Regions from separate parts of the Streptomyces gobiensis genome, predicted to be linked through region 1. Evidence: riboswitches for the same ligand, from Rfam matches in the RefSeq annotation. Region 1 holds a riboswitch; each other region holds the start of a gene.
What was found. Region 1 has a riboswitch for cyclic di-AMP ahead of test1122_RS06070 (peptidoglycan DD-metalloendopeptidase family protein). Riboswitches for the same ligand answer to the same signal wherever they lie in the genome.

Region 1 (7,234 bases):
ATCCCGGCGAGGGCGTGCTCCGAGGCGATGAGCAGGGAGTTGACGCCTGGGTCCTCAACGGCGAAGGGGTGTGCCGTTTCCGCCTGGCCATGGTCGTGGTAGCCGCGGTCGCGGTAGTCGGCCGCAAGCCGGACATACCGGCCGTAGTCGAGATCGGTGGGCCGGTCGATGGCGGCCCCATGGCCGAGGTCCGCGCGCCGGAACGAGTGGGCGGCAGCGGGGGTGATGCGTGCCAACGGGCCGTCCCAGCAGGGACTGTTGTCCATCCCGGGCTCCCATGGGTGGATGACCGACACCAGGCCATGGCCGCCCAGGTCCCGGCGCTCGGTGAGATAGCGGTGCCAGGCCGCCAGCCGGGGGTAGAGCCGGGGGAGAAAACCGCGCCGCCAGGAGGCACCGGGATCGGCGCGGTGCACCAGCCATGCGGCGAGCGCGTGCACGGGTGGCTGCACAATTCCGGAGGTTTCGGTCCGGGTGGGGGCACCGGCGGCGGCGCCCGCGGTGGTGGAGCGCCAGAAGTCCGGGCTGGGAAAGTACGCTTCATGGGGTATCGCCGGATTGAAGACGATATGCGGGATACGTCCGTCGCCCCACTGGGCGGCGAGCAGTGTCTCCAACTCCCGCTGAGCACGTAGCGCTGACAGATGACGCAGCCCGATGGCGATGAACGCGGAGTCCCAACTCCACTGGTGCGGGTAGAGGCTGTGCGAGGGCACGGTTGAGCTGCCCGTCCAGTTGCGGCTCAGCACACGCCGCGCGTGCTGGGCGGTGACCGCGCCGCGCTCGGTGAACCGGACCCGCGGACAGCCGTCCTGCTGAACCACATGTTCCATGGAGGACTCCGAAGAGTTACGTCTGATTAACAAGCAAAACTAGCGCCGTGTTGTCTCATGGACAAGCGAAACTTCTGAGTGATGGCCGATAGTTGTGTGAGATGCGTGAGCGGTAGGAGTACGGGGCATGTCGCCGACAACAGCGAGCCAGGCAAGCGCGGGCCATCTGCTGCGGCTGGTCCGCAGCGGTCAGGCGACCACACGCGGGGAACTGCTGCGCGCCACCGGGCTGTCCAGGTCCACCGTGGGGCAGCGGCTCGATCAGCTCTTCAGGGCCGGCTGGATCCGGGAGGGCGTGAGCGCACCAGCGGGCACCCCGAATGGCGGACGGCCCTCGGTGCGGCTGGAGTTCGACGGCTCGCACGCCGTCGTGCTCGCCGCCGATCTGGACACCCGGCACGGCCGGGCGGCGGTGCTGGACCTCAGCGGCACGGTGCTGGCCGAGCATACCGGTCAGCTGCTCATCGAGGACGGCCCCGACCCGGTGCTCGACCAGCTCGGGCAGTGGTTCATCACGCTGCTCAAGGACTCCGGGACGGCCCCCGACACGGTCTGCGGTGTCGGACTGTCCGTACCCGGCCCGGTGGACTGGGCCTCCGGGCGGGTGGTCCAGCCGCCGATCATGCCGGGCTGGGACCGGCATCCGATCCCCGAGGGGATGCGGCGGTCGCTCGGTCTGGGACCGCTGCCCGTTCTGGTCGACAATGACGCGAATCTGATGGCCTTCGCCGAGCAGCGCACCGGGCATCCCGACTGTGCCGCCCTGCTTCTGGTGAAGGCCTCCACCGGAATCGGCGCCGGGGTCGTGGTGGGCGGCGAGATCTACCGCGGCATTGACGGCGGTGCCGGGGACATTGGCCATATCCGGCTGCACGACCGGCTGGACGCCCTGTGCATGTGCGGCTCACATGGCTGCCTCGCGGCGGTCGCCAGTGGCCGGGCACTGGCCCGGGAACTCACCGCCGCCGGGGTCCCGGCCGCCTCCGGCTCGGATGTACGCGACCGGCTCGCCGTCGGTCAGCCCGAGGCGGTCCGGCTGGCCCAGCAGGCCGGCCGTCGGGTGGGGGAGGTGCTGGGCACCGTGGTCACGCTGCTCAACCCGGGGGTTCTGCTGATCGCGGGTGATCTGGCGGGGACGCCGTTCCTCACGGGGGTGCGGGAGGTGCTCTACCAGCGGGCCATGCCTCGCACGACCGCCCACCTACAGGTGGGCACCTCCGCTCTCGGCGACCGGGCTGGGGTACTGGGGGCCGGCGCGATGGTGGTGGAGCACCTTTACGCGCCCGGCCGAGCCGACGCACGGCTGGCAGCCCTTCACGGCTAGCCCACGCCCCTCAGTCGGGTTACCGGGCCGTCTTGCGTTCGTTACCAAGTACATCACCGAAAGGATCAAGTCCTGCAGGCACGGATGTAAGGAGAGTTACCGATGGAAGCGGGACCGATACATGAGAGATCTTCTGGCGCGCGTCCAAGCCATCGCCGAACGCGAGCTCGATGACGCTGCCCGAACGTGCCCATGCGGGACACGGCGTCAAGTCGTCGTCACCGAGGAACCCGCGCCGGATGGAAAGCCCGGGCCCATCACTGTAACCACGGTGTGCCCGAACAACTGCGCCCCTTAGCGATGGTGTGCCCAAACTGGGGGAACAGCGGACGGGTGCATCGCAGGCCTGCGAAGATGGTGTAATACGGGCATCTCTGGACATAGTTCCAGTTACGGGAAAGAGCGAAGTCGGGGGCCGACTTGATGTGATATGGGGGTGGATGTCACCCGGCTCGCTGGGCGCCGACAGAAGTCACGCATGGCCCCGGCTGTTCCGGGAAGCAGGGTTGAGCAGCGACTGAACGCTCACCGAAGGATGAACCGGACAATCGTTACGGATGTCAATCCCGGGGAACAGTCGTGTTCTGACAGGAAATCAGCGGCACACGCAGAGCGCGGGTGACGGGATTCACAGAATTGCCGACCGGTGCAATTGCACCGGTCGAATCATTTGCCATTCCTTCGTCAATTCCCCTGCTCAGCACAGGATTTAAGTAAAGACCCAGGATCCGCTTTCTCACTCTCGGAACAGGATCCACCGCATACGGTGGCTAAAATCCGCTGTGCGGCAACTGTGCGGAGGCTTCCGATCTCCACCCTTCTTGTCTTGGCGAAATCGTTGTGTCTACGGTTCCTCCGCCACCGCATCTCATGCGGAGGTCCTACCGCCGGGAACGCCGAATCCTGCCGCCCGGCCGGGGGAAAACACATCACTCAAGGGCGGCAGGAGCGGGGGAACCAGGTAAGTGCCGTGCCGCGTACCTATAGCGGCCCGGCTTGGGGTGAAGCCACGCCTCATCGTGCTCCGGCGCGCTGAGAAATGGCCGGGCATCTCCTGTCCGAATCCGACAGCTCACCTCGTAGGCGTAGGAGAGGACACACCTATGTCTCGCGGTCGTCATCGCCGTCAGCGCAAACCCCTGATATCCCGTCATGTCTCCCGCGTTTCTCTCGCCCTGACCGCCGGTGGTGCGGGTATAGCCCTTCCGCTGGCCACGGCGGGCAGCGCGAGTGCCGCCCCCGTCTCCGTCTGGGACAAGGTCGCCGAGTGCGAGAGCAACGGCAACTGGTCCATCAACACCGGCAATGGCTTCTATGGCGGCCTGCAGTTCCAGCAGTCGAGCTGGGCAGCCGCGGCCGGCACCCAGTACGCCCCGCGCGCTGACCAGGCCACCAAGGACCAGCAGATCGCCACCGCCGAGAAGCTGCTCGCCATGCAGGGCCCGAACGCCTGGCCGGTCTGCGGTCCGCGTGCCGGGCTCAGCAAGAACAGCGGCGCCCCGGACATCAGCCCGGAGGGCAAGGAGCAGTCCGCCCCGCAGGCCAAGGCCAAGGCCCAGCCGGAAGCCAAGCCGCAGCCGCAGCCCAAGCCGCAGCAGAAGCAGGAGCCGGAGCAGAAGTCCGAGGAGTCCTACACCGTCGTCAGCGGTGACACCCTGTACGGGATCGCCACGGCGAGGAGCATCGAGGGCGGCTGGCCGACCGTCTACGAGGCCAACCGGGAGACCGTCGGCAGCGACCCGGACCTGATCTTCCCCGGCCAGGAGCTCACCCTCGCCGAGGGCGAGGCCAAGCCGCAGCAGCCGAAGGCACCGCAGCCCAAGGCACCGGAGCCCAAGCCGGAGCAGGCGAAGCCGGAGAAGAAGCCCGAGCAGCCGAAGCCCGAGCCGAAGCAGGAGAAGCCCGAGGCTCCGGCCCAGAAGTCGGACAGCGACACCGGTGCCAGCAACGCCACCGGCTACTCCGCCCCGGTCGACTCCAGGCCGACCACGCCCTACCGTGCCACCGGCTCCAGCTGGTCCAGCGGCTATCACACCGGCGTTGACTTCGCCGTGCCCACGGGCACCCCGGTCAAGGCGGTCACCTCGGGCACCGTGGTCTCCGCGGGCTGGGGCGGCTCGTACGGCAACGAGGTCGTCATCAAGCACGCCGACGGCCGCTACAGCCAGTACGCCCACCTCTCGTCGCTGTCCGTGCGGCCGGGCCAGTCCGTCAGCAACGGTCAGCAGATCGGCCGGTCCGGCTCGACCGGCAACAGCACCGGCCCGCATCTGCACTTCGAGGTCCGCACCAGCCCCAACTACGGCTCGGACATCGACCCGCTGGCCTACCTCCGCTCGCACGGCGTGTCCATCTGACAGGTCCCGCCACCGAGTTCCCCCATCGTGAACCGGTCGTGCCGATTGACAGGCACGGCCGGTTCACGGGCTGTTGCCGCCCCGTAAAGGTCGCGGTTCTATCTTCCGGAGCGCTCAACTTCATGGCCGGCCGGCCATGGAGCCAGACGACTTCCGGTGAGGTAACCGTGGAACGTCGAAATTTCCTGCGCGGAGCAGTCATAGCCGGATCGGCGGCCGCCTTCGGCGGCTCGTTATGGCGCGGCGCCGCCGTGGCCGACCCCGCCCAGCCCGGCCCCAGCCCCTATGGGCCCCTCAACCCGGCCGACGGCAACGGCATCCGGCTGCCCGAGCGCTTCAGCAGCCGGGTGATCGCACGCTCCAGCCGGCCGGTGCCCGGCACCTCCTACACCTGGCACCCCGCCCCGGACGGCGGCGCCTGCTTCGCCGATGGAGGAGGGTGGATCTATGTGTCCAACTCCGAGATCGGCTCGACCGGCGGCGTCGGCGCGGTCCGCTTCGACCCCGCCGGGAACATCACCGACGCCTACCGCACGCTCAGCGGCACGAACCGCAACTGTGCGGGCGGCGCCACCCCGTGGAACAGCTGGCTCTCCTGCGAGGAGGTCACCCGGGGCTATGTCTTCGAGACCGACCCCTGGGGCGTCCAGGACGCCGTCAGGCGGGACGCGATGGGCCGGTTCACGCATGAGGCAGCGGCCGCCGACCCGGTCCGCAAGGTCATCTACCTCACCGAGGACGAGCGGGACGGCTGCTTCTATCGCTTCGTCCCCGACATCTGGGGCGATCTGTCCAGCGGCACCCTGGAGGTGCTGACCGAGGCGGGCGGCACGATCGGCTGGGCGACCGTCCCCGATCCCGGCGGCGCGTCCGGGGCGACCCGCGACCAGGTCGCCGCCGCCAAGCGGTTCGACGGCGGCGAGGGCTGCCACTACGCGGGCAACACCTGCTGGTTCACCACCAAGGGCGACAACCGGGTATGGCAGTACAACGCGGAGAGCACCACCCTTGAGTTGGCCTACGACGCCGGTGCGATCGGCAGCGGCGCACCGCTGACCGGCGTTGACAACATCACCGGCAGCAGCTCGGGTGATCTCTTCGTCGCGGAGGACGGCGGCAATATGGAGATCGTCCTCATCACCCCGGACGAGATCGTCGCTCCGTTCCTGCGGATCGAGGGCCAGTCCCGCTCGGAGATTTGCGGCCCGGCCTTCTCCCCCGATGGGACCCGGCTGTACTTCTCCAGCCAGCGCGGCACCACCGGCAGATCCTCGGGCGGTATCACCTATGAGGTGACCGGCCCCTTCCGTTCATAACAGCTCCCGGACAGTGAAGGGGGCGGTCCGGCACCTCCGCACAGGTGCCGGACCGCCCCCTTCCGGGTCCCGGGGTCGCCGCCGTCGGTGAGGGTCGGGGCGCGGCGGCGGCCCCGGAGGCTCAGCGGCTGTCGCTGCCGTCCGACGCCGCCGCCGCGCGGCCCGCCTCCAGCCGGGCGACCGGAATGCGGAACGGCGAGCAGGAGACGTAGTCGAGGCCCGCCTCATGGAAGAAGTGCACCGACTCCGGGTCGCCGCCGTGCTCACCGCAGACGCCGAGCTTGAGGTCGGGGCGGGTGGCCCGGCCCGCTTCGGCGGCGTCCCGGACGAGCTTGCCGACGCCGTCCTTGTCGATGGTCTCGAAGGGCGAGACCCCGAAGATGCCCTTCTCCAGGTACGCGGTGAAGAAGCTGGCCTCCACATCGTCCCGGCTGAAGCCCCACACGGTCTGGGTGAGGTCGTTCGTGCCGAAGGAGAAGAAGTCCGCGGACTCGGCGATCTGACCGGCGGTCAGCGCCGCCCGGGGCAGCTCGATCATGGTGCCCAGGGTCAGCTTGAGATCGACGCCGTAGAAGTCCTCGATCTCGGCGATGACCTTTTCGGCATCCTCCCGGACGATCTCCAGCTCCTGGACGGTGCCCACCAGCGGGATCATGATCTCCGCGCGCGGGTCGCCCTTGGCGACCATGCGCTCGGCCGCGGCCTCGGCGATGGCCCGGACCTGCATGGTGAACAGCCCCGGGATGACCAGACCGAGCCGCACCCCGCGCAGGCCGAGCATCGGGTTCTGCTCATGGAGCCGGTGTACGGCCTGGAGGAGCCGCAGATCGTTCTCGTTGGCGTCCTTGCGGGACTCGGCGAGCGCCACCCGTACCGACAGCTCGGTGATGTCCGGCAGGAACTCGTGCAGCGGCGGGTCCAGCAGCCGTACGGTGACCGGCAGCCCGTCCATCGCCTCGAAGAGCTCCTTGAAGTCGCCCTTCTGCAACGGCAGCAGCGCGGCGAGCGCGGAGTCCCGCTCGGTGTCCGTATCGGCCAGGATCAGCCGCTCGACCAGCTCACGGCGTTCGCCGAGGAACATGTGCTCGGTACGGCACAGCCCGATGCCCTGCGCCCCGAAGCGTCGGGCGCGGGAGGCGTCCTCGGCGTTGTCGGCGTTGGCCCGCACCCGCAGCCGGCGCACCCGGTCGGCGTAGGCCATGATCCGGTGCACCGCCTGGACCAGCTCATCGGCGTCATCGGCGCCCGCGTGCATCCGGCCCTCGAAGTACTCGACGACCGGCGAGGGCACCACCGGGACCTCACCCCGGTAGACCTTGCCCGTGGAGCCGTCGATGGAGACGACATCGCCCTCGTCGATGACGATGCTGCCCTTCCCCTCCGGGTCGGGAGCCGTCAGCTGCC
Region 2 (7,234 bases), 3.3 Mb from region 1:
GTCTGAGGGGGCACCGTGCCGGGACGGGAGCACTCTCCCTGCCATGCGAAACTGGTCTAGACAACCGTTCCGACTTGAAGGGCAACACCATGGCTGAGCGCCGCGTCAACGTCGGCTGGGCCGAGGGCCTGCACGCCCGTCCCGCCTCGATCTTCGTCCGCGCCGCGACCGCCGCGGGCGTCCCCGTCACCATCGCCAAGGCTGACGGCACCCCGGTCAACGCCGCGTCGATGCTCGCCGTTCTGGGCCTGGGCGCCGAGGGTGGCGAGGAGATCGTGCTCACCTCCGACGCAGACGACGCCGAGGTGGCGCTGGACCGACTGGCCAAGCTGGTCGAGGAGGGCCTTGAGGAGCTTCCCGAGACCGTCTGAGAAGCCGGGCCCAAAAAGGCGGTGGAGCACCCCGCTCCACCGCTTTTACATGTTCTACGGGAATTTCCGGGCAGCAGTAATTACCCCCGGGAATTCCAGCTCCATTTGTATACAGACTTTGTTAAACGCGGCCGCGCGCGGTGTTTACAGTAGGTTTCAAACTCCTCACCACGACCGGCCGCTGCTGCCGACGGGCCGCGATGGAACGCTCCACATGCGCGGCCGCAAGCGAGCGGGCCCGCTCGGCATCCCCGCGGGCGACCGCGTCAACAATCGCGCCATACTCCCGCCAGACCGTGGTGGCCTGTACCGGCGGCTCGACCGCGTACATCCACGCGATCTTCCGGCGCAGCTGGGTGAGCAGCGCGGCCAGGCTGGCACTGCCGGAGGCCTGGGCCAGCGTCTCGTGGAACCAGTCCCCCAGCGACCGCAGGTCCGACAACTGCCCCCGCTCGGCCCGCTGCTGCCCCAGCCGTACCAGCCCCCGCAGCACCTTCAGATGCGCCTCGGTGCGACGCTGGGCGGCCCGTGCGGTGCCCAGCGGCTCCAGCAGGGCGCGGATGTCCAGCAGGTCGGCGGCCTCCTGCTCGGTCGGCTCGGCGACACAGGCGCCGGCATGCCGCCTGGTGGTCACAAAGCCCTCGGACTCCAGGGTGCGCAGGGCCTCGCGCACCGGCACCCGGGAGACGCCGTAGCGCTGGGCCAGCAGCTCCTCGGTGAGCCGGGCGCCGGGCGGAAAGGCGCCAGAGACGATGTCATCGCGAACCGCTGTGCATACCGTGTGCGCGGAAATGCGCATGGTCGGACCTCCGGCGTAATCCCCACGTTTTCGAGATGTCGCAGACCCGAACTGTATTCCAACCGCCAGTTATTTCCGACGCCCGGCCCGAATCAGGCGGAAAAAGAGCGGCGGGATGGGCGTGAAACGACGAAGACCCCGGCTGAAAGCAGGGGTCTTCGTCGCTCTGTGCGATGCGTCACAGCGGCGCACGGTGGCCGTCAGACGCTGACGCCCTTGGACCGCAGGTAGGAGACCGGGTTGACGTCCGAGCCGTAGTTCGGGGTCATCCGGGCCTCGAAGTGCAGGTGGGGGCCGGTGGAGTTGCCGGTCGAGCCGACGCGGCCTATCTGCTGGCCGGACTTCACCTGCTGTCCGACCCTGACACCCATGGAGGACAGGTGGCCGTACTGGGTGTGGGTGCCGTCGCTGTGACGGATGACGATGTTGTTACCGTACGCGCCGCCCCAGCCCGCTACGGCCACGGTGCCGCCGCCGACGGAGCGGACGGGGGTGCCCGCAGCGGCGGCGAAGTCGATGCCGCTGTGCTTGCCGGAGGACCACAGGGCACCGCCCGCCCGGTACGGGGTGGTGACCTTGGAGCCCTTGACGGGTGAAACGAAGGCGTTGGGGTTGGCACGCTTGGCGGCCCGGGAGGCCTTGGCCTGCTGCGCCGCCCGCTCCTTCTTGGCCTGCTCAGCGGCCTTCTTCTTGGCCGCCGCCTTCTTCTTGGCCTCGGCGGCTTCCTTCTTGGCCTTCTTGGCCTTCTTGGCCGCCGCAGCCTTGGCGTCGGCGGCGCTCTGCTGAGCCTTGGCCTGGGCGCTGATCTGTTCGGCGATCGAGTCGCCGATCATCAGGGCCTGGCTGAATCCGCTCACCTGCTTGGCCTTGGTGCCGCCCGCGGCGGAGGCGGGAGCTGCGAGAGAACCGATCAGACCGGCGGTCAGGGCGGCAACGCTGAAGATCTTGGCGCCGGTGCGGACGGCGCGTCCCGGTCGGTGATCCGCCCCGGTGGCATGGGTGAACGCCATGGCAGGCGTGCTCCTTTCCTTCCTTCACGCCTACCGGGTTAGCTGACGGGTTCGGAGCAGGAAGGTCTCCTACGAGCACACGGCTCGATTCACCCCAAGGACTACTGGTGGGTCCCCGGCTCCCTCACGGGGACTCGGCGTTCACTGGACGTCGGCCGCGGATGCGGTCACTTCTAACGAACAGCGACACCGAAGCTAAACCGGACATCTGCGAAGTACCAAGAGGATCTAGCCTCTTTGTCAGACATCCCACACCGTCACCCCTCATATCACCTGCCAAATCGGACATAAGGCCGGACATAAGAGAAGCCCTCGGATATCAGTCCTGACATCCGAGGGCTTTTGGGTCCGCGCCGGGCGGCACTGGCCGCCCGGTCGGCGATTACTGGCCTGTGACGACGGTCACTTGACCGATCCCCAGCTCACCCACCGGCCCGGCGATCTGCTCGGCGTCGCCGACCAGAACGGTGACCAGCCGGTCCACCGGGAAGGCGTTGACGGCCGCCGCGGTGGCCTCGACCGTGCCGGTCTCCGCGAGCCGGGCGTACAGCTGCGCCTGGAAGTCATCCGGAAGGAACTGTTCCACCTGGTCCGCGAGCGTCCCGGCGACGGCCGCTGCCGTCTCGTACCTCAGCGGGGCGACCCCCACCAGGTTCTGCACGGCGACATCGCGCTCCTCATCGGTCAGGCCCTCAGCGGCGAGGGTGCGCAGCACCTGCCAGAGGTCGGCCAGCGCGGGGCCGGTGACATCGGTGGCCACCGAGCCGCTGATGGCGAGCATCGCCGCGCCGACAGCCCCGCCCGGGGCAGAAGAGGGCGCGGAGCGCAGCACCTGCCCGAAGGCGCGCACCCCGTAGGTGTACCCCTTCTCCTCGCGCAGCACCCGGTCGAGGCGGGAGGTGAGGGTGCCGCCCAGACAGTACGTGCCGAGCACCTGGGCGGGCCACACCCGGTCATGCCGGTCAGCGCCGATCCGGCCGATGAGCAGCTGGGTCTGCACCGCTCCCGGCCGGTCCACGATGACCACCCGGCCGGTGTCATCGGCGGTGATCGGCGGCATGGGGCGCGGCTCGGCGGCGGCGCCGGTCCAGGCACCGAGGGTGTCGGCGAGCGCCGTGTCCAGGTCGACGCCGGTGAAGTCACCCACGATGACCACGGTGGCCGTGGCGGGCCGTACATGCGCCTCGTAGAAGGCCCGTACGGCACCGGCGTCAATGCGCTCGACGGTCTTCTCGGTGCCCTGCCGGGGGCGGGACATCCGGGATTCGGCCGGGAACAGCTCCTTGGACAGCGCCATGGAGGCGCGGCGGGCCGGGTTGGCCAGCTCATGCGGGATCTCATCCAGCCGGTTGCGCACCAGCCGGTCGACCTCGCTGTCCGGGAAGGCCGGGGCGCGCAGCGCGTCGGCGAGCAGCCCGAGCGCCTTGGCCAGCCGGGAGGCCGGGACCTCCAGGGACACCCGGACCCCGGGGTGGTCGGCGTGTGCGTCCAGGGTGGCGCCGCAGCGCTCCAGCTCCGCGGCGAACTCCTCGGCGCTGTGCTTGTCGGTGCCCTCGGACAGCGCCCGCGCCATGATGGTGGCGACGCCGTCGAGACCCTCGGGCTCGGCGTCCAGGGGGGCGATCAGGTTGACCTCGACCGCGACGACCTGCTGGCCTGGACGGTGACAGCGCAGCACCGTCAGACCGTTGGGCAGGGTGCCGCGGTCGGGCGCGGGGAATTTCCAGGGCTTGGGCTGTCCGCCGACCGGCTGCGGATGGAGCTCCATCGTGGGGGTGGTGGGGGTGGGGTTACTCACTGCTCGGCCCCTTCGAGGTTGTCGGCTGTGTGGTCGGCGGCGTAAACGACGTCGGGCTCGGTCGGTTCGTAGACCAGCACCGCACGGTTGTCGGGGCGGAGCCGGGCGGCGGCCACGGCCCGTACCTCCTCCGGGGTGACCTCCAGCACCCGCTGCACCGCGCTCAACGCGAGCTGCGGATCACCGAACAGCACGGCGAACCGGCACAGTTCATCGGCGCGGCCGCTGACCGTCGCCAGCCGGTCCAGCCACTCACGCTCCAGCTGGGCCTGGGCACGCTCCATCTCCTCGGGGCTGGGGCCCTCAGTGGCGAAGCGGGCCAGCTCCTCGTCGACGGCGGCCTCGATGTCCGCGATCTCCGCGTCGCCGGAGGTCTTCACATCCAGCCACCCCAGCGAGGGCGCGCCCGCCAGCCGCAGCAGACCGAAGCCCGCGGTGACGGCGAGCTGGTCCCGGCGGACCAGCCGGTTGTAGAGCCGGGAGGACTCACCCCCGCCCAGCGCGGTCAACGCGAGATCAGCGGCATCGGCCTCCCGGGTGCCGTCATGCGGCAGCCGGTACGCCGCCATCAGCGCCCGGGCCGGTACATCCTCCTCGACGACCTCACGCAGCTGCTCCCCCATGATGTCGGGGAGCGTGCCGTCGCGCGGCGGCTGCTTGCCGTCGTGGCCGGGAATGGAGCCGAAGTACTTCTCGATCCAGGCGAGCGTCCGCTCCGGGTCGATATCGCCAACGACCGACAGCACGGCGTTGTTCGGCGCGTAGTAGGTACGGAAGAATTCCCGCGCGTCCTCCAGCGAGGCGGCGTCCAGGTCGGCCATCGAGCCGATCGGGGTGTGGTGGTAGGGGTGGCCCGCCGGGTAGGCCATGGCGGTCAGCTTCTCGAACGCGGTGCCATAGGGCACATTGTCGTACCGCTGCCGCCGCTCGTTCTTGACCACATCGCGCTGGTTCTCCATGGACTCGTCGTCCAGAGCGGCCAGCAGCGAGCCCATCCGGTCCGCCTCCAGCCACAGCGCGAGCTCAAGCTGGTGGGCGGGCATAGTCTCGAAGTAGTTGGTGCGCTCAAAGCTGGTGGTGCCGTTCAGCGAGCCACCCGCGCCCTGCACCAGCTCAAAGTGTCCATTGCCCTTGACCTGCGCCGAACCCTGGAACATAAGGTGCTCAAAAAGGTGAGCGAGACCGGTACGGTCCTTGACTTCATGGCGGGAGCCGACGTCGTACCAGAGGCAGACCGCGGCTACCGGTGTCTGATGATCCTCGGAAAGCACTACGCGCAGGCCGTTGGCCAGCCAATGCTCGGTCGCTGTCAGCCCTCCTGTGGGGGGCGGGGGCGTGGCCGTGTGACCCATGGGCGAGGAGTCCCTTCCGTCGTTGAGCAGAGCAGTCCTGCCACTGTATGCAAGCGCGGAGACCTGGCGCGAAGTTCCCGTACGGTTCCCCCTGACCCCGGGTCGGACGCCCGGCTGTCAGCGGCTGGGTCCACAATGGTCGGCATCAGACGCAGCAGCCCCACGTCCGCAGAACGCAGTAACCGCAGTAGTCGCAGTAATCAACGCAGTAAGCCCGGTAATCGCAGTAACGCCGTAGGCACACGTACCTAAAGGAGCCGCAGCCCCGATGGCCCGCCGCAGTACGAAGACCCCGCCGCCGGATGACTTCGAGGAGCGCATCCTCGACATCGACGTCGTCGACGAGATGCAGGGATCCTTCCTGGAGTACGCATACTCGGTCATCTACTCCCGTGCGCTCCCCGACGCCCGTGACGGGATGAAGCCGGTGCACCGCCGGATTCTGTACCAAATGCATGAGATGGGGCTGCGACCCGAGCGCTCGTATGTGAAGTGTGCGCGGGTTGTCGGTGAGGTGATGGGAAAGCTGCACCCGCACGGTGACAGCGCCATCTATGACGCCCTGGTGCGGATGGCACAGTCCTTCTCCATGCGGCTGCCGCTGGTCGACGGGCATGGCAACTTCGGCTCGCTGGGCAATGACGACCCGCCCGCGGCGATGCGGTACACCGAGTGCCGGACGGCACCCGCCGCCGGGCTGATGGTCGAGTCGATCGACGAGGACACCGTCGACTTCGCACCGAACTACGACGGCAGTGAGCAGGAGCCGGTGGCGCTGCCCTCGGCCTATCCAAACCTGCTGGTCAACGGCGCCTCCGGGATCGCGGTCGGCATGGCGACCAATATGCCGCCGCACAATCTGGGCGAAGTGATCGCCGCCGCCAAGCATTTGATCAAGCACCCGGGCGCGGACCTCGACACCCTGATGCGCTTTGTGCCAGGACCGGACCTGCCGACCGGCGGCCGGATCGTCGGACTGGACGGGATCAAGGACGCGTACGCCAAGGGGCGTGGCAGCTTCAAGATCCGTGCCACGGTGTCGGTGGAGAGCGTCACGGCCCGGCGCAAGGGCCTGGTCGTCACCGAACTGCCCTTCATGGTCGGCCCCGAGAAGGTCATCTCCAAGATCAAGGACCTGGTCAACGCCAAGAAGCTCCAGGGCATCGCGGACGTCAAGGACCTCACCGACCGCAAGCACGGGCTGCGGCTGGTCATCGAGATCAAGAACGGCTTCAACCCGGAGGCCGTGCTGGAGCAGCTCTACAAGCTGACGCCGATGGAGGAGTCCTTCGGCATCAACAATGTGGCGCTGGTCGACGGGCAGCCGCTCACCCTCGGGCTCAAGGAGCTGCTGGAGGTCTATGTCGACCACCGCTTCGAGGTGGTGCGGCGGCGCAGCGAGTTCCGGCGCGCCAAGCGCAGCGACCGGCTGCATCTGGTCGAGGGCCTGCTCGTCGCACTGCTCGACATCGATGAGGTCATCAGAATCATCCGGTCGAGTGAGAACGCGGCGGAGGCGAAGGAGGGGCTGATCGCTCACTTCGGTCTCTCCGAGACGCAGACGCAGTACATCCTGGACACTCCGCTGCGCCGCCTCACCAAGTTTGACCGGCTGGAGCTGGAGGCCGAGCGCGACAGGCTCACGGCGGAGATCGAGGAGCTGACCCGGATCCTGGAATCGGACGCGGAGCTGCGCAAGCTGGTCTCCTCCGAACTCACGGCGGTGGCCAGGAAGTACGGCACCGAGCGGCGCACCGAGCTGCTGGAGTCGGCGGGCGCCACGGTCGCGGCCGTACCGCTGGAGGTCGCCGACGACCCCTGCCGGGTGCTGCTCTCCTCCACCGGGCTGCTGGCCCGTACGGCCGATGGTGAGCCCGCTTTCACCAAGTCCGGCAAGCGCGCCA
Region 3 (7,234 bases), 1.8 Mb from region 1:
CTCCCTGCGGGCATACCGCTCACTCCAGATCTGAGGACATCATGCACTGCGCACACGCCCTGTGCTTCCCGGCAGCTCCAGTCACCGCGTTCACAGAATGCCCAGGACCGTGAGAGGCCGTGCCTCGCATGCCGTGCCTCCGCCGCCGGCCCGGGTATCGCTGGCGCCGGAAGTCCTCGGGCCGCACTGTGTCGACGGCGCTTGGTGGCCCCGCACCCGCGGTCTGCACCGTGAGCTGCTCCCTTTGCTGAGGGCCTTGGCGCCCCGCTGGGACGACATCACCCGCGTCACGGTGCACGCCGACATGTGGCGCCCTGGTCACAGATCGATACAGCTCGCCGGCCGGACGATCCGCATCTTTCTCTCCGACCGCGCCGAGAGCCGCCATACCATCTGCCTGCTCTCACACGGTGGCGGCTGTTGCGACCTGCTGGTCGTACCGCCCCCGACCATCCAGGCAGAGGCAGAACTGCTCCTGGCGGCGGCGGGACGCCCGCACGCGTCGCGTCCGCCCGCCGAGCCCAGGCAGCTTCACGAGCACTGAACCCCACGGAGCGGGGCCACGGCTCAGCTTCCCTCAGGCGTGAGCCCCCGGCCGTGTCCACCCGGATGGCTGTCGTCGGCTCGCCCGGGGCGGGCATGGCCGGGAGATTGAGACCATGGGCAGGCGAGGGCGGCCGGAGGCGTTGGCGGGTAACCGGGTCCTTTTGCTGCTGCCCGCCCTGCTGATCGTATTCGGGGTCATCGTCCACCTGGCCACCCCCGCGCACGTCGCCTTCTCGGCACTCTTCGCCGCTGCCCCACTGGTCGTCGCCCCGCTGTTCTCCGCCCGCGCCACCGCGCTGGCCGGTCTGGCCGCGACGCTCACCCTGGGCGTGCTGCTTCCCCTCAATGACCGTGTGGTCACGACCGATGAACTGATGAAGGTCGCCACCGTGGCCTCGCTGTCCGCCCTGGCCCTCTTCATCAACCACGTCGTGCGGGAGGCCGAGAAACGGCTCGCCTCCGCCCGCGGCGTCGCCGAGGCCGCCCAGCTGGCCGTGCTGCCGACACCCCCGGCCCGGATAGGCGCACTGGAGATCGCCGCCCGCTATGAGGCGGCCCACGCCGATGCGCTGATCGGCGGCGATCTCTACGCGGTCGAAAAGACCCCGCACGGCGTCCGGCTGCTCGTCGGCGATGTACGCGGCAAGGGCCTGGGCGCGGTCGGGGCGGTGGCCCTGGCCATCGGCACCTTCCGGGAGGCCGCCGAGCAGGAGACCTCGCTGGAGCAGGTCGCCGCCCGGCTGGACCACGCGCTGCTCCGGGAGCGGCAGCGCAGGGAGGGCGTGGAGTACGTCGAGGGTTTCATCACGGCCGTACTGGCGGAGGTGGCCGACAACGACCGGCTACGGCTGGTGAACCGGGGCCATCCGCCGCCGCTGCTGCTGTATGCCGACGGCGCAGACGGCACCGACGGCACCGACGGCACCGTACGGACCCTGGAGCCGTCCACGCCCGCGCTGCCGCTGGGCCTGGGAGACCTGAACGCCGACCGGCCCGTCCCGGTCGGCACCGATGAGACCGCCTTCCCGCCCGGCGCGACCCTGCTCCTCTACACGGACGGCCTCACCGAGGCCCGCAACGCCAGCGGCGCCTTCTACGAACCGGCCCGCCGCGCCTCCACAGGCGGCTGGGCCCAGCGCGACCCGGACGGCCTGCTGGACGCGCTACTCGCCGACGTGGCCAGACACACAGCCGGCGAACCCACCGACGACATGGCCCTACTAGCAGTAGCCAACCGCCCATAGCCGTTGTGGGCAGTCGTTCGTTGTGGGCAGTCGTTCCGCAGGGCGTGGGGGCACCTCCTGGGGGCACCCCCAGCGGTAGCTGGGGCAGGGACCGGGGAAAGCACCCTCCCGAGCAACGTAACCCTCGCACAACATGACGATGAGCGGTCACATAAGGCATATGGCGCCATGGTCTGGTGTGCCCTGCAACGCACCAGGGCACGCCCCGTGACGGCCCATTACGTCGCCTTCAGCCGGACGTGCAGCCGTCAGTTGGTGCCCACCCTGAATGGACGGGACCGCATCGGACTCACAACTGCTATCACCCAGCGTGATTGAGTCGAATCCCTCCGCATAACAACTTGGCTAAGAAGCGGAAGACTTGGATTTATTTTACTCGTGGTTATGCCCGACTCTGTCCGGCCGAGCGAGGAAAGTCGTGGTGGCGGTGGCTACTTATTCCCAGGAGGACTTGGAATCCAGCGTCCGGGTCTATTAACGTTCGATAACGCAGCGCGGTCGTCACTGCCGTCGCAAGAGGCGGCACCGTGCGCCTTGGCCGAATCCTGACAGTGCACTATCAGGCACAACAACTGCACCAAAGGAACCGGGGAACCACCACCTTGGGGTGAATCGGGCAGCTTCCCCTGGAAGTTGCCGGTAGGAGACCTTCCTGCTCCGAACCCGTCAGCTAACCCGGTAGGCGAGAAGGAAGGAAAGGAGAGCGCCCCCGTGGCGTCAAGCAGGCCTGCCCCCGAGGCTCCATACAACGAACTCCATGAGCCCCGCGAGTTCGGCGAACCCGGTGAGTCCGGTGAGTACGCTGCCTATGGCCCGTCCGCCGGTGATTCCTGGGACGAGTGGAATCCCACCGAAGACTCCATACGCCCCGTACGTGGCCGCCATCGCGTAGGCAAGCAGCGCGGCGGCATGGGACGCAGCGGCGCGGTCCTCGGTGTCGGCATGGTCGCGGCCATCGGCGCGGGCGGCATGGCCACCGCGCAGGACAAGCCCAAGGCGCCCGTCTCCATGCCGGACGTACTGCCCGACATGGCCGATCTCCCCGGCGTCGGCGACCTTGTGTCCGGTGGCAGCGACGGCAACGCGGCCGATACGACCGTGGCCGCCGCCCCCCTCACCCAGGCCGGGCTGAGCGGCGCGGACACCGCCGCGGGCCAGACCGACGCGGGCGAGGCACTCCGGGCCCGGATACTTCAGCAGGCCGACCAGCAGCAGGCCGCCGCCGACCAGCAGGCGCTGGAGGCCGCCGCCTCGGAGGCCGCCGCCAAGGCCGCGGAAGCGGCCGCCGCCGAGGCGGCCAAGGTGGCCGAGGCGGAGCGCAAGGCGGAGGCCGAGCGGCGGCGGAAGGCCGAGGAGGAGCGTAAGCGCAAGGCGGAGGAGGAGCGGCTGCGCAAGCTCGCCGCCAGCTTCACCCTCCCGCTCAGCTCCTACCAGGGACTTGGGCCCGGCTACGGTTCCTCCGGTTCCATGTGGAGCGCCAACCACACCGGCCAGGACTTCACCGCCTCCAGCGGCACACCGGTCAAGGCGGTGCACACCGGCACCATCAAGGAAGCGGGCTGGGCCGGTTCGTACGGCTACCGCATTGTCCTGGAGCTCGATGACGGCACCGAAATCTGGTACGCCCACCTCTCCTCCATGATCAAGACCAGCGGCAAGGTCACCACCGGCGACACCATCGGCCGAGTCGGCTCCACCGGCAACTCCTCCGGCCCGCACCTCCACCTGGAGGTCCGCCCCGGCGGCGGCGACCCCGTCGACCCCCTCGCCTGGCTACGCGGCAAGGGTCTCAACGTCTAGCCCGCCGCCCCTCATCCCCCGTACCCCTGTACCCCGTCGCCGTCCCGCACCAGGAGGGGACGGGACGGCGACGCCTGCCCCGGCGGCCCTGGTGGACCACCCCCCGACACCAGGGCCGCCGGCCTTTCGTGGGCCCGCCCGATGCGACTACCGCAGCCCCAACTCCGCGTGCACCGCCCGTTCCAGCTCCAGCACCCGCTCATGGCTGTCCCCGATGACCAGATACGACCACCTGCCCTCCGGCACCAGGGCGCTGTTGAGCAGGACCGCACCTTCCGCGTGCTTCCGGTCGAACGCCAGGCCGCCCGTGCGCAACCGCGCCACGGCCTGGCCGAAGTCCCGTGGCATGCCGCCCGGCCGGCAGTCGGCGACCCATACGGGCCCCGGCGCACCAGCCCCACCACCCACACGGGCATCCGGGACCAAGCGGTGAACCAGCACGTCAAAAGTGGTGGTGCCGGTACGGCGGACATTGCTCTCAATGGCGTACACACGGCCGTCCCCGGTGAGTCTGGCGTCGACCGAGCAGTGCCCGTAGTAGCCATGTTCGGCCAGGTAGTGACCGAACCGTTCACCCATCCACAGCAAACGGTCAGTCCCCTCGCCTGCCGTCTCCGGCGTCTCCGGCAGCGGAGAGCAGTACCCGCGATAGGCGTCTTCGGTATTGCGCATCATCCCGTGGTACAGCACCCGGGCCCCGCCGGGCTCCGCCAGCACCTGCACACTCACATCCAGTGCCGCGTCGATGTACTCCTCGACGACCCACCCGCCCGGCAGATCACCCGCCGTCCGCAGATACGCGGAGATCCGCTCCTCAATCTCCGCCGGACTGGCCTGCGGCAGACGCGTGATGCCATACCCATTCGACGAACGGGCCGGTTTGACGATCAGCTGGGGATACGCCGACATCTCCGAGACGGCCGCCCGCAGCTCCGCCGCATCGCGGCAGACCCTGCCATCCGGGACCGGGAAAGCCAGCCGCTCCGCCGCCTCCCGGAAGCCGCTTTTGGCGTTGAGCCGGTAGACCGCGTCCAGCGCCTCGTTCCCCACCCCCGCCGACCCGTAATGGTGCAGCGGAAGCCCAAGCGTGGCGGCCAGCTCAGCAATTGACCGGTCCAGCTGGTACGGCAGAATCCGCATCTCCGGCCGGCCCTCGGCGATCTCGCGCAGCCGGCCCATGACCCCGTCCCGCCGGACGGCCTCGGCCAGCGGAACCTTCGTGCCGGACGGCACGGTCAGCACCGTCACCGCGTCCGGGTCCACCTCAATAAGCTCGCACGCGTACGCCTTGAACGCGGGCGGTACGGGCAGCGGCGTCACCACCACATCACCGGGCTCGACAAGCCAGATCTTCCGCGGAGACTGCGCCACCGTGGCCCCCAGCAGGCCTGACAGCCAGGTGTCCGACAGGATCTCGCTGATCCGGTTCGACAGAATCAGCAACGGGTCTCGCTCACTCTGTGCATCGGCTCTATACACAGAGAATTACTTTACTGGTCACCCCCCTAAAGCACATACGGGGCGAATTCCGGCTGTTCCACCACCCACCCCTCATCCCGGAATACCGCCGTCCCTTTTCCTGCAAGCTCCGGATCCTCCCGCGCTCTCCTCACCCACGACTCCGGCGTCGCCCCGAACAATTCCCGCAGCCGCACCGACTGCCGCAACAGCCCGGCCAGCACCGACCGCTGCTCACCCCCCGCCCGCAGCGACCCATCCGGATACCCGAGCACTCCCCGCCGATTGACGTACACATACGCCCCTATAAACGACGCCCCCGCTATATCCGCGCCGTCCCCCGGCACCGTCACAGGGAACTCATCCGCAGGCAGAAAAGCCCGCTTGAACGGCAGCTCCGTACGATCCACCGCCGCCAGCTGCGCCTCCTCCAGCCAGGTCACCACCAGCGCCGATTCCCGCCCCAGCAGCAGCCAGGGCGAGGCCGACACATATCCCACCCGGCTGATGTGCCCGGACAGCCCCACCCCCACGCCGCGCACCCGTACCGGCACCATCGGCACCGTGCCGGACACACCGGCCCGCGCCAGCTTGTAGCTCAACTGCGCGGGCGACGCGTTGGACCCCACCGCCAGCACCGGCACCCGCCCCGCCGCGTCGTACCCCCGCAGCGGCAGCAACTCCCCACCGGACAACAGCCCCGGCCTGTCCACCACCCGCCCCGGATACGCCAGCGGCTCCAGCAGCGGCACCGCCCCCAGCCCCCGCATCACTCGCGGTACTTCCCATACGCGTGCTCAACCTCAAGCCGTACGACCAACCGCCGCTCAGCGACCATCGCCGCCCGGAACTCCTCCCAGTCCGGATGCTCCCCCCGAATGGCCCGATAGACGTCAATCAGTTCCGCCACCACATCGTCATACGGATCCGCCGCCACCCCCGACAGCTCAGCCGTCCCCTCACCCACCGTCCAGGCCCAGCCGTCCTCGGACATCACATGAAAACAAGCCCGCGGATCCCGCCGCAGATTCCGCACTTTGGCCCGGTCGTCGGTCGTAGAGATCCGGACGATCCGCTCATCCGGGTCATACGCATAATTAACGTTGGACAGCTGCGGCCACCCATCCCCCTTAAGGGTGGCCAGCACCCCAAGCTTCCGCTCAGCGAACAACGCCAGCAACGCACCTTCTGCCACGAAGAACTCCTCTCCCGTCAGCGAGTCCACCGTAGCCATACCCACCCCAATCGGGCGCCCTCCACCTCTCAGCGCGCCGCCCGCCGTGACAACCCCAGCGCACGACGCAGAAAGTCCAGCTGGTGCAGCAGCAGATTCTCCGCCACCCCCTCCTCCGAGGGCAGATGCGTCGCCCGGGGCAGCGGCAGCACCTCGTGCGGCCGCCCGGCTGCCAGCAGTGCGGCGGACAACCGCAGGGTGTGCGCCGCGACCACGTTGTCGTCGGCGAGCCCGTGCACCAGCAGCAGCGGGCGGCTCAGCGACGCCGCCCTCCAGGATCGGCGAGCAGCGGTCGTAGGCCTCCGGGTGCTCATCGGGGTGACCGAGATGCCGCTCCCGCCAGTGCGTGTCGTACAGCCGCTGGTCGGTGACGGGGGCTCCGGCGACGGCGGCGTGGAAGACATCAGGGCGGCGCAGCACCGCAAGAGCCGCGAGGAACCCGCCGAAGGACCACCCGCGGATGCCCACCCGGGTCAGATCCAGCGAGGGACACCGCCCGGCGGCCTCCTGAAGCGCCGCCACCTGGTCGTCCAGCACCGGTCCGGCAAGGTCCAGATGGACCGCCCGCTCCCACGCGGGCCCACGGCCGGGCGTGCCGCGGCCGTCCACCGCGAGCACCGCGAAGCCCTGCTCGGCGAACCACTGCGAGACATACGTCCACCACGCCTGCTCAGCGGTCACCTTGCGCAACGCGGGTCCGGCGTAGGGGTCCATCAGCACCGGCAGCGGACCGTCTCCGGGACGGTGCCAGGACGGCAGGAACAGGGCGGCGCGCAGCTTGCGGGGTCCAAGGGACAGCATCTCCACCCGCGGCTCCAGCACCGGCCGCTCGGCATACGAGGCGATCTCCCCCTCGCCGGCCTCCCACAGGACAGCAGTACGACTACCCGGGCGATCCAGGGTGCGGGAGACGAGGACGGTGGTGCCAGCCCGCCGCGTACCACTGTGTACA
Region 4 (7,234 bases), 4.0 Mb from region 1:
ACCGGCCACCGACGAGGCGGTGGAGTGCCCGCACTCCGACACGGTGGCGCGGTTCTTCCGTGCCCTGTCCGATCCCACCCGGCTGCGGCTCCTGGAGTTCATCCTGGCCGGGGAACGCACCTCCGCCGACTGTGTGGCACACGCCAGGATCTCCCAGCCCAGGGTGTCGGTGCACCTGTCCTGTCTTGTCGACTGCGGCTACGTCGTCGCCCGCCGCGATGGCAGGAAGCTGCGCTACTCCGTGGGTGACTCCCGGGTCGCGGATCTGATCGTTCTGGCCCGCTCGCTGGCCGCGGACAACGCTGCCGCGCTGGACTGCTGTCACCGCATCCCGGACAGCCAGAACTGACCCCGCGGGGAGTCGCTGGATCACGGCAAGCAGCTCATGACCGGCCGGCGGTCAGCGTCTCGGCCAGCTCCCGCAGATCCTCCGCGGTGCACGTCGGCGCGGACATCACCTCCGGGTACGCGGCGGCTCCACGGCGCAGCCAGGCGCCGCCCAGCCCCGCTCGCAGCGCGCCGTCAACATCCCACGGGTGTACGGCGATCAACAGAGCTTCATCCGGTCTCACCCCTGCCCCCTCGGCCGCGTAGTGGTACGCCTCCGGTGCGGGCTTCCAGCGCCGTGGACCGCTTACGTCGAGGAACAGCTCGAAGCGGTCCAGGAGCCCGGCCCGGGCGAGCAGCCGCTCGGTCAGGGCCGAACTGCCGTTGGTCATGGTCACCAGGCGGAACCCGGCATCCCGCAGCGCCCGCACGCCATCGGGGACATCCGGATGCACCTCCAGGTCAGCGAACCCGTCCAGCACATACCGTGCCGCGGTGTCGGCGTCCCCTGACCACTCTGCAAGCCCGCGCAACAACCCTCGCAGCACTTCCCGGGCAACCGCTGCGAAATCCGCGTACGCCCCCGCGGCGGTCAACGCGAAGCCGTCCCGCAGCACACCGGCGAACCAGGTGGGCAGCAGGTGCGCGGGAGCACCAACCTCCTCGAAGCGAGCCCGCAGCGGGGTCAGGTCGCTGAGGGTCTCGTTGACATCGAAAACCAGCACATGGTGGCCGTTGTTCAGCACGTCGTCCTCCGTCGGCGGCCCGGCTAGGTCCCTTCTCCGTCCGGGCCTTCCGCACCCCGCAGCAGGGACGTGCCGAAGCCGCGCAGGCGCTCCACAGCCGCTGTGTCCGGCTCCGTACGCCGGGCCAGGGCGTTCTTGATCTCCCGGTACGTAGCCGCCTCAAGGCCGCATCGGCGGCAGTCCTCGAGGTGGGCCGCCACCCGGCGTGCGGTGAGGTCATCGGTCTCGCCGTCCAGATAGGACTGGAGCACGCGCGCCACCCGCACACAGTTCATCCGGCGGTCTTCAGCGCTCCGCCGCCGCAGCCAGCCGCTCACATCACACCTCGCTTCGGCGCCATCCCGGCCGCTGCCAACCGGGCTCGTATACGTTTGCGCGCCCGGTGCAATCGACTCATCACGGTCCCCTCCGGTACGTCCAGCAGCCGTGCGGCCTCCCCGTAGCTGAGGCCGTCGATGTCGACGAGCTGCACCACCTGCTGGTGCTTGACCGGCAGCGCGGCGAAGGCCGAAGCCACCACCTCATCGAAGGCCTCGCCCACGACGACCTCCTCCGGCGTGGCCTCCGGACCGGACGGGGCCGAGGCGAGCCGGTCCAGGTCAGCGTCGGGGTCGTCCAGGAGGTGGGGCCGACGGCGGCGGTGCCGGTTGACCTCGGCCCGCCGCATGATCGTCAGCAACCAGGCGCGCGGATGCCGGCCGTCGAACCGGTCGACCGCCTTGTAGGCCCGCAGCAGGGTGTCCTGCACCAGGTCCTCGGCGTCGGCGGGCTGGGCGGTCAGCGTCATCGCCACGCGCAACAGCACCTCCACCTCGGGCAGGACATACTGGGCGAAAGCGCGTTGCCGATCCAGGTCGGGGTTCGGGGGCGGACCCGCCACTGTTTCTTCCACGCAACGGAAACCCGGGAGCCCGGCGAGGCATTCCCTGGAATGCTCCGCACCGCTGTACGGGTTTCCGCTATATGACAAGGTCGGTCACTCCGCAGCTGCGCTCCTGGGCCGCGTGCCGGGAGAAGATCCGCCATCTGCGGCTGCGCGGCGATGTCGCGGCGTACGTGGACGGTGAGCTCACCGGCGTCCACCGTGCCCGGGTGGCCGCCCATCTGGGCCGCTGCTGGAGCTGCAGCGGCGACGCCGAATCGCTGCGCCTGATCAAGACTTCCCTGCGCAACGGCCCCCAGCGTGCCCCCGCCTCACTGGCATCCGTCCGGCTGCGCCGGTTCGCCAGCCGCCTGGCAGCACCCGCCGGGTTCGCACCATCGGGCCGATACCAGCAGATCCAGCGGAACCAACAGAACCAACAGGAGTGAACGCACCATGATGCGCGCCATCTGGAACGGCGTGGTCGTCGCCGAGACCCCTCGGACCAGGGTGGTGGAGGGCAACCACTACTTCCCGCCCGAGTCGCTGAACCGCGAGTACTTCACCGACAGCCCCACCACATCGCTGTGCATATGGAAGGGGAAGGCCCGTTACTACACCCTGCGGGTCGCGGGGGACGTGAGCCCCGACGCCGCCTGGTACTACCCGCACCCCAGCCCGCTGGCCCGCCGGATCAAGGACCATGTCGCCTTCGGCGGCGGCGTGACCATTGAGGGCACCCGGGAGAAGAAACCGGCAAAGCACCGGTGACCCCTGGAGGAGAAGGAGGACTGCTGTCCGAACGGCCTCCCTCTCACCCAGGGGCGCGGCACGCAGCGGCTCAGTACGGACCGTTGACGTTGTCGATCGAGCCGTAGCGGTCGGCCGCGTAGTTGCAGGCGGCGACGATGTTGGCGACCGGGTCCCACTGGCTGTGCTTGGTGCCCTCGACGTGGTAGGCGTCGAAGGTCGGCTTGATGACCTGGAGCAGGCCGATGGAGGGCACTCCGTTGCGGGCGTTGATGTCCCAGTTGTTGATGGCGTTCGGGTTGCCGCTGGACTCCCGGATGATGTTGCGGTGGATGCCCTGATACGTGCCGGGAATGCCCTTGGCCTTCATGATGTCGAGGGCTTCGTGGATCCAGCCGTCCAAGTTGTTCGGGTAGGCCTTGGGCGCGGCCCGCTCGGCGGTGCGGCTGCCGCGCTCCTCGCTCTTGGCCTGGCCCTCGGCGAGGGTGAGCTGCTGGCCCGGGAAGATCAGGTCCGGGTCGTCACCGACGGTTTCCCGGTTGGCCTCGTAGACCGTCGACCAGCCGCCCTCGATGTCATGGGCGGTGGCGATGCCGTACAGGGTGTCGCCGCTGGCGACGGTATAGCGGTCCGCGTCACCGGACTCCTGCCCGGGCTCTGCTTCGGCGTCAGGGCTGATGTCGGGGGCGCCGCTGTTCTGGGCAAGGCCGGCGCCGGGACCGCAGACCGGCCAGGCGTCCGGGCCCTGGGCGGCGAGCAGCTTCTCGGCAGCGGCGATCTGCTGGTCCTTGGTGGCCTGGTCAGCGCGCGGAGCGTACTCGGTACCGCCCACCATTTCCCAGCTGGACTGCAGGAATTCCAGCCCACCGTAAGAACCATTACCGGTGTTGCTGGACCAGTTGCCGTCGCTTTGGCACTCGGCGACCTTGTCCCAGACGGAGACGGGGGCGGCACTCGCGCTGCCCGCCGTGGCCAGCGGAAGGGCTATACCCGCACCACCGGCGGTCAGGGCGAGAGAAACGCGGGAGACATGACGGGAAATCAGGGGCTTGCGCTGACGGCGATGACGACCGCGAGACATAGGTGTGTCCTCTCCTACGCCTACGAGGTGAGCTGTCGGATTCGGACAGGAGATGCCCGGCCATTTCTCAGCGCGCCGGAGCACGATGAGGCGTGGCTTCACCCCAAGCCGGGCCGCTATAGGTACGCGGCACGGCACTTACCTGGTTCCCCCGCTCCTGCCGCCCTTGAGTGATGTGTTTCCCCCGGCCGGGCGGCAGGATTCGGCGTTCCCGGCGGTAGGACCTCCGCATGAGATGCGGTGGCGGGAGGAACGCTAAACGTAACAACGTAGCGGAGACAAGAGTCCGGGAGACGCACTATTCCCGTTCCCGCACTGGGCGGGGCAATTTCACCACCGTATGCGGTGGATCCTTTTCTGAGCGTGAGAGGGCGAAGCCGGTGTGCTTACTTAAAAGGCAGGCGGGGTACGAGACTTGATGACGCGATAAAGAATGGATCTCCGGTGCAATTACACCGGAGCCTGGGGGTGTGACGCCCGCCATACTCACCTTGAAGGAATCCCCATATCACCCTATTCCAACCACCATGCCCGCTGATTTCCCGTCAGGTGGAAGAAGTTTTGGTTCACTTACCTGGCATCCGTGGCGGATTGCCCTTTTCGGGCACCGAAAGAACCTTTTCGGGTGTCCGCCGGGCCGTCGACTCTGGACTGAACCGCCAGACATGGACATTCCGGGCTCCAGTGCCGAAGTGCCCCACACTCATCGCCAGCGGAGGTCGTCGGCGGAGGCTGAGCTACGGTCGTCGCATGACCGGCGTAGCTGACGCTGCTCGCCAGCGTGACCTTGTTGGAGGGTCTCCGCCGGTGAGCCGTGCTCGTACGGAGGTGGTGGGGGTCGACGCCTGCCCGACGGGCTGGGTCGGCGTGGTGCTGCACGATGGGCGGTTCGCCGCAGCGCACGCGGCGCCCTCCCTGGACGGGCTGCTGGAGCAGGTGCCGCAGGCCGTGACCGTGGGGATCGATATTCCGCTCGGGCTGCTGGACTCCCGGTGGCGGCAGGCCGACCGGCTGGCGGCCGCGCGTCTGGGACGGCACCGGGCGCGGGTCTTCCCGGTGCCGCCACGGCAGGTGTGGGAGGAAGACGACTACACCGCCGCCAACCAGCGCTGCCGGACGGTCATCGGCTCGGGACTGAGCCGCCAGACGTGGGGACTGGTCAAGAAGCTGCGCGAGGCCAATCACCGCCGGGACTCGGGGGACGAGCGGCTGCACGAGGTGCACCCGGAGATCTCGTTTGCCACGATGGCTGGTGGCCTCCCCGTGGCCGGGACCAAGAAGAGCTGGAACGGGCAGCTGACCCGCCGCCGGCTGCTGCGGGCCCACGGCGTAGTCCTGCCCGATGACCTCGGCGACGCCGGGCGCGTGCCGCCCGACGACGTATTGGACGCGGCGGCGGCCGCCTGGAGCGCCCACCGGGTCGCCCGGCAGGTGGCCGAGCGCCTGCCCGACCCGCCCGAGCTCACAGCGAGCGGCCTGCCCATCGCCATCTGGTCGTAGTCGCCTGGTGGTGATCCATCCGCGGTGCGACCGTGGAGGTGTGGCCCATCGCGGGGGACACATACGAAGACCGGCGGGGTGATGGCATGCCTGAGCTGCCCGATGTCGAGGGTTTCCGGGAGGTGCTCGCCTCCTGCGCACAGGGCGAACGGATCAAGCGGGTGCAGGTGAACGACACGGGGGTCCTGCACGGAGTGAGCGCCCGGCGGCTGAAGCGCGATGTGGAAGGCCGCCGGTTCACCGAGCCGGAACGGCATGGAAAGTGGCTGCTCGCCCGTACCGACGGGCCCACCGTGCTGCTGCACTTCGGCATGACCGGGGAGCTGGTCTGCTGCCGCGAGACGGACCCGCCCGACCCGCACGACCGCGTCGTCTTCACCGTCGGCCATCATCACCTGCGCTACCGCGATCAGCGCAAGCTGCGGGGCATCTGGCTCGCCGAGGACGCCGACGCCGATGTCGCGCGGGTGCTGGACCGGCAGGGCCCTGACGCGATGGCGGTGGGCCGCGCCGAGTTCGCTGAGCTGCTGTCCGGGCGGCGCAGCCGTATCAAGTCGGCTCTGACCGACCAGTCCGTGCTGGCCGGGCTGGGCAATCTGCTCGCCGACGAGATCCTGTGGCGCGCCCGGCTGCATCCCGGCCGCCGGGCCAATGACCTCACCGACGACGAGTGCCGACGGCTGCACACCGAGATGCGCCGCACCCTGCGCTCGGCGGTGCCCACCGGATGCGTCCCTCCGCGCAAATCCTGGCTCACCGGCCACCGGGACGACACCGACCCCGTCTGCCCGCGCTGCGGCGGGGCGCTGCACCGTGAGCGTATGGGCGGGCGCAGCACCGTCTGGTGCCCGGGGTGCCAGCCGGACGGTTCATGAGCCTCGTACGGCTCACCCTCCTCGGCATGGGGGCGATGAACTCGCCCCGTTTCGCCCCGGCGGGTCTCCTGCTCCGGCACGGCGGGCGCCGTGTCGCCTTCGACGGCGGCCCCGGCGCGGTTCCCGGGGGACGGCTGGACGCCTGGCTGGTGACCGATGAGCACAGCGAGCTGCGTACGGCCCTGCGTCGCCTGGCCGGGGAGCACGACACGGAACCGGCCATGGCCGGGTACGAGAGCGGTGACCTGCGGGTCGAGCCGTGCCCGGTCGCGCACACCTCCCATCCGACGTGCGGCTACCGCATCCGGGCGGGTGACGCGGTGGCGGTGTGGGCGCCGGAGTTCTGGGAGTTCCCGGACTGGGCCGCCGACGCCGACCTGATGTTCGCCGACGCCGCGGGCTGGGACCGCCCGATCCGCTTCCGCGGGGGTGTGGGCGGCCATGCGAGCGTCCAGCAGACCGCCGAGGCGGCCGTACGCCACGGCGTACGGCGTCTGGTGTTCGCGCACATCGGCCGACCGGCGATCAGGGCGATGGACGCCGGTCTGCGCCCTCCGGCCGGGGAGTGGGGTACGGAACGCCGCACCTACGAGCTCCGCGGCTCCCGGTGACCTCCGGGTCATGAGAAGGATCTGGCTGGCGATCCCGCCGCCCGGGGGACCTGCGATGCTGGAAGGCGTGTCTCTCACCCCCCTCGCGCCGGAGGCCATCACCCCCGACCCGCCCCACGGCACGGCCAGCCCCCTGCTCACCCAGTCCTGGCTCGACCTGGCCTTCCTCCACTGGCCGGTCGACCCGTCGCAGGTGACGCCCCTGCTGCCGCCAGGGGTCCGTCCGGACACGCTCGACGGCGTGACCTACGTGGGCCTGGTCGCCTTCCAGATGCACCGGGTCGGCTGGTTCCGCCTCCCTGGCATGCCCTGGCTGGGGACCTTCCCCGAGACCAATGTCCGGCTCTATTCGGTGGACGCGCACGGACGGCGCGGCGTGGTCTTCCGCTCACTCGATGCCTCACGCCTGATCCCGGTGGCCTGCGCACGGGCGGTCTTCCGGCTGCCGTACCTGTGGTCCCGGATGGCCATTCACCATCACG

Region 2: linked by a shared signal. The riboswitch ahead of test1122_RS21515 (M23 family metallopeptidase) and the one ahead of test1122_RS06070 (peptidoglycan DD-metalloendopeptidase family protein) in region 1 are both predicted to bind cyclic di-AMP.
Region 3: linked by a shared signal. The riboswitch ahead of test1122_RS14315 (M23 family metallopeptidase) and the one ahead of test1122_RS06070 (peptidoglycan DD-metalloendopeptidase family protein) in region 1 are both predicted to bind cyclic di-AMP.
Region 4: linked by a shared signal. The riboswitch ahead of test1122_RS26890 (transglycosylase family protein) and the one ahead of test1122_RS06070 (peptidoglycan DD-metalloendopeptidase family protein) in region 1 are both predicted to bind cyclic di-AMP.

Annotation. Positions count from the first base shown of each region.
Region 1 is NZ_CP086120.1:1,298,316-1,305,549, reverse strand. It holds gene test1122_RS06080 (MGH1-like glycoside hydrolase domain-containing protein) at 1-833, opposite strand, end outside; gene test1122_RS06075 (ROK family transcriptional regulator) at 961-2,157, shown strand; cyclic di-AMP (ydaO/yuaA leader) riboswitch at 3,078-3,258, shown strand; gene test1122_RS06070 (peptidoglycan DD-metalloendopeptidase family protein) at 3,261-4,514, shown strand; gene test1122_RS06065 (alkaline phosphatase PhoX) at 4,682-5,830, shown strand; gene ppdK (pyruvate, phosphate dikinase) at 5,952-7,234, opposite strand, start outside.
Region 2 is NZ_CP086120.1:4,625,083-4,632,316, reverse strand. It holds gene test1122_RS21525 (HPr family phosphocarrier protein) at 90-371, shown strand; gene test1122_RS21520 (GntR family transcriptional regulator) at 493-1,170, opposite strand; gene test1122_RS21515 (M23 family metallopeptidase) at 1,371-2,180, opposite strand; cyclic di-AMP (ydaO/yuaA leader) riboswitch at 2,193-2,330, opposite strand; gene test1122_RS21510 (M16 family metallopeptidase) at 2,563-3,948, opposite strand; gene test1122_RS21505 (M16 family metallopeptidase) at 3,975-5,330, opposite strand; gene test1122_RS21500 (DNA gyrase/topoisomerase IV subunit A) at 5,599-7,234, shown strand, end outside.
Region 3 is NZ_CP086120.1:3,073,056-3,080,289, forward strand. It holds gene test1122_RS14305 (DUF5994 family protein) at 134-544, shown strand; gene test1122_RS14310 (PP2C family protein-serine/threonine phosphatase) at 660-1,790, shown strand; cyclic di-AMP (ydaO/yuaA leader) riboswitch at 2,356-2,490, shown strand; gene test1122_RS14315 (M23 family metallopeptidase) at 2,502-3,590, shown strand; gene test1122_RS14320 (preATP grasp domain-containing protein) at 3,738-5,033, opposite strand; gene test1122_RS14325 (hypothetical protein) at 5,096-5,818, opposite strand; gene test1122_RS14330 (PPOX class F420-dependent oxidoreductase) at 5,818-6,282, opposite strand; partial or broken gene test1122_RS14335 (prolyl oligopeptidase family serine peptidase) at 6,312-7,234, opposite strand, start outside.
Region 4 is NZ_CP086120.1:5,291,193-5,298,426, reverse strand. It holds gene test1122_RS24660 (ArsR/SmtB family transcription factor) at 1-349, shown strand, start outside; gene test1122_RS24655 (haloacid dehalogenase type II) at 384-1,073, opposite strand; gene test1122_RS24650 (anti-sigma factor family protein) at 1,097-1,390, opposite strand; gene test1122_RS24645 (RNA polymerase sigma factor) at 1,387-1,953, opposite strand; gene test1122_RS24640 (anti-sigma factor family protein) at 2,037-2,384, shown strand; gene test1122_RS24635 (DUF427 domain-containing protein) at 2,392-2,706, shown strand; gene test1122_RS26890 (transglycosylase family protein) at 2,777-3,766, opposite strand; cyclic di-AMP (ydaO/yuaA leader) riboswitch at 3,769-3,949, opposite strand; gene test1122_RS24620 (DUF429 domain-containing protein) at 4,517-5,266, shown strand; gene test1122_RS24615 (Fpg/Nei family DNA glycosylase) at 5,353-6,141, shown strand; gene test1122_RS24610 (MBL fold metallo-hydrolase) at 6,138-6,752, shown strand; gene test1122_RS24605 (YqjF family protein) at 6,808-7,234, shown strand, end outside.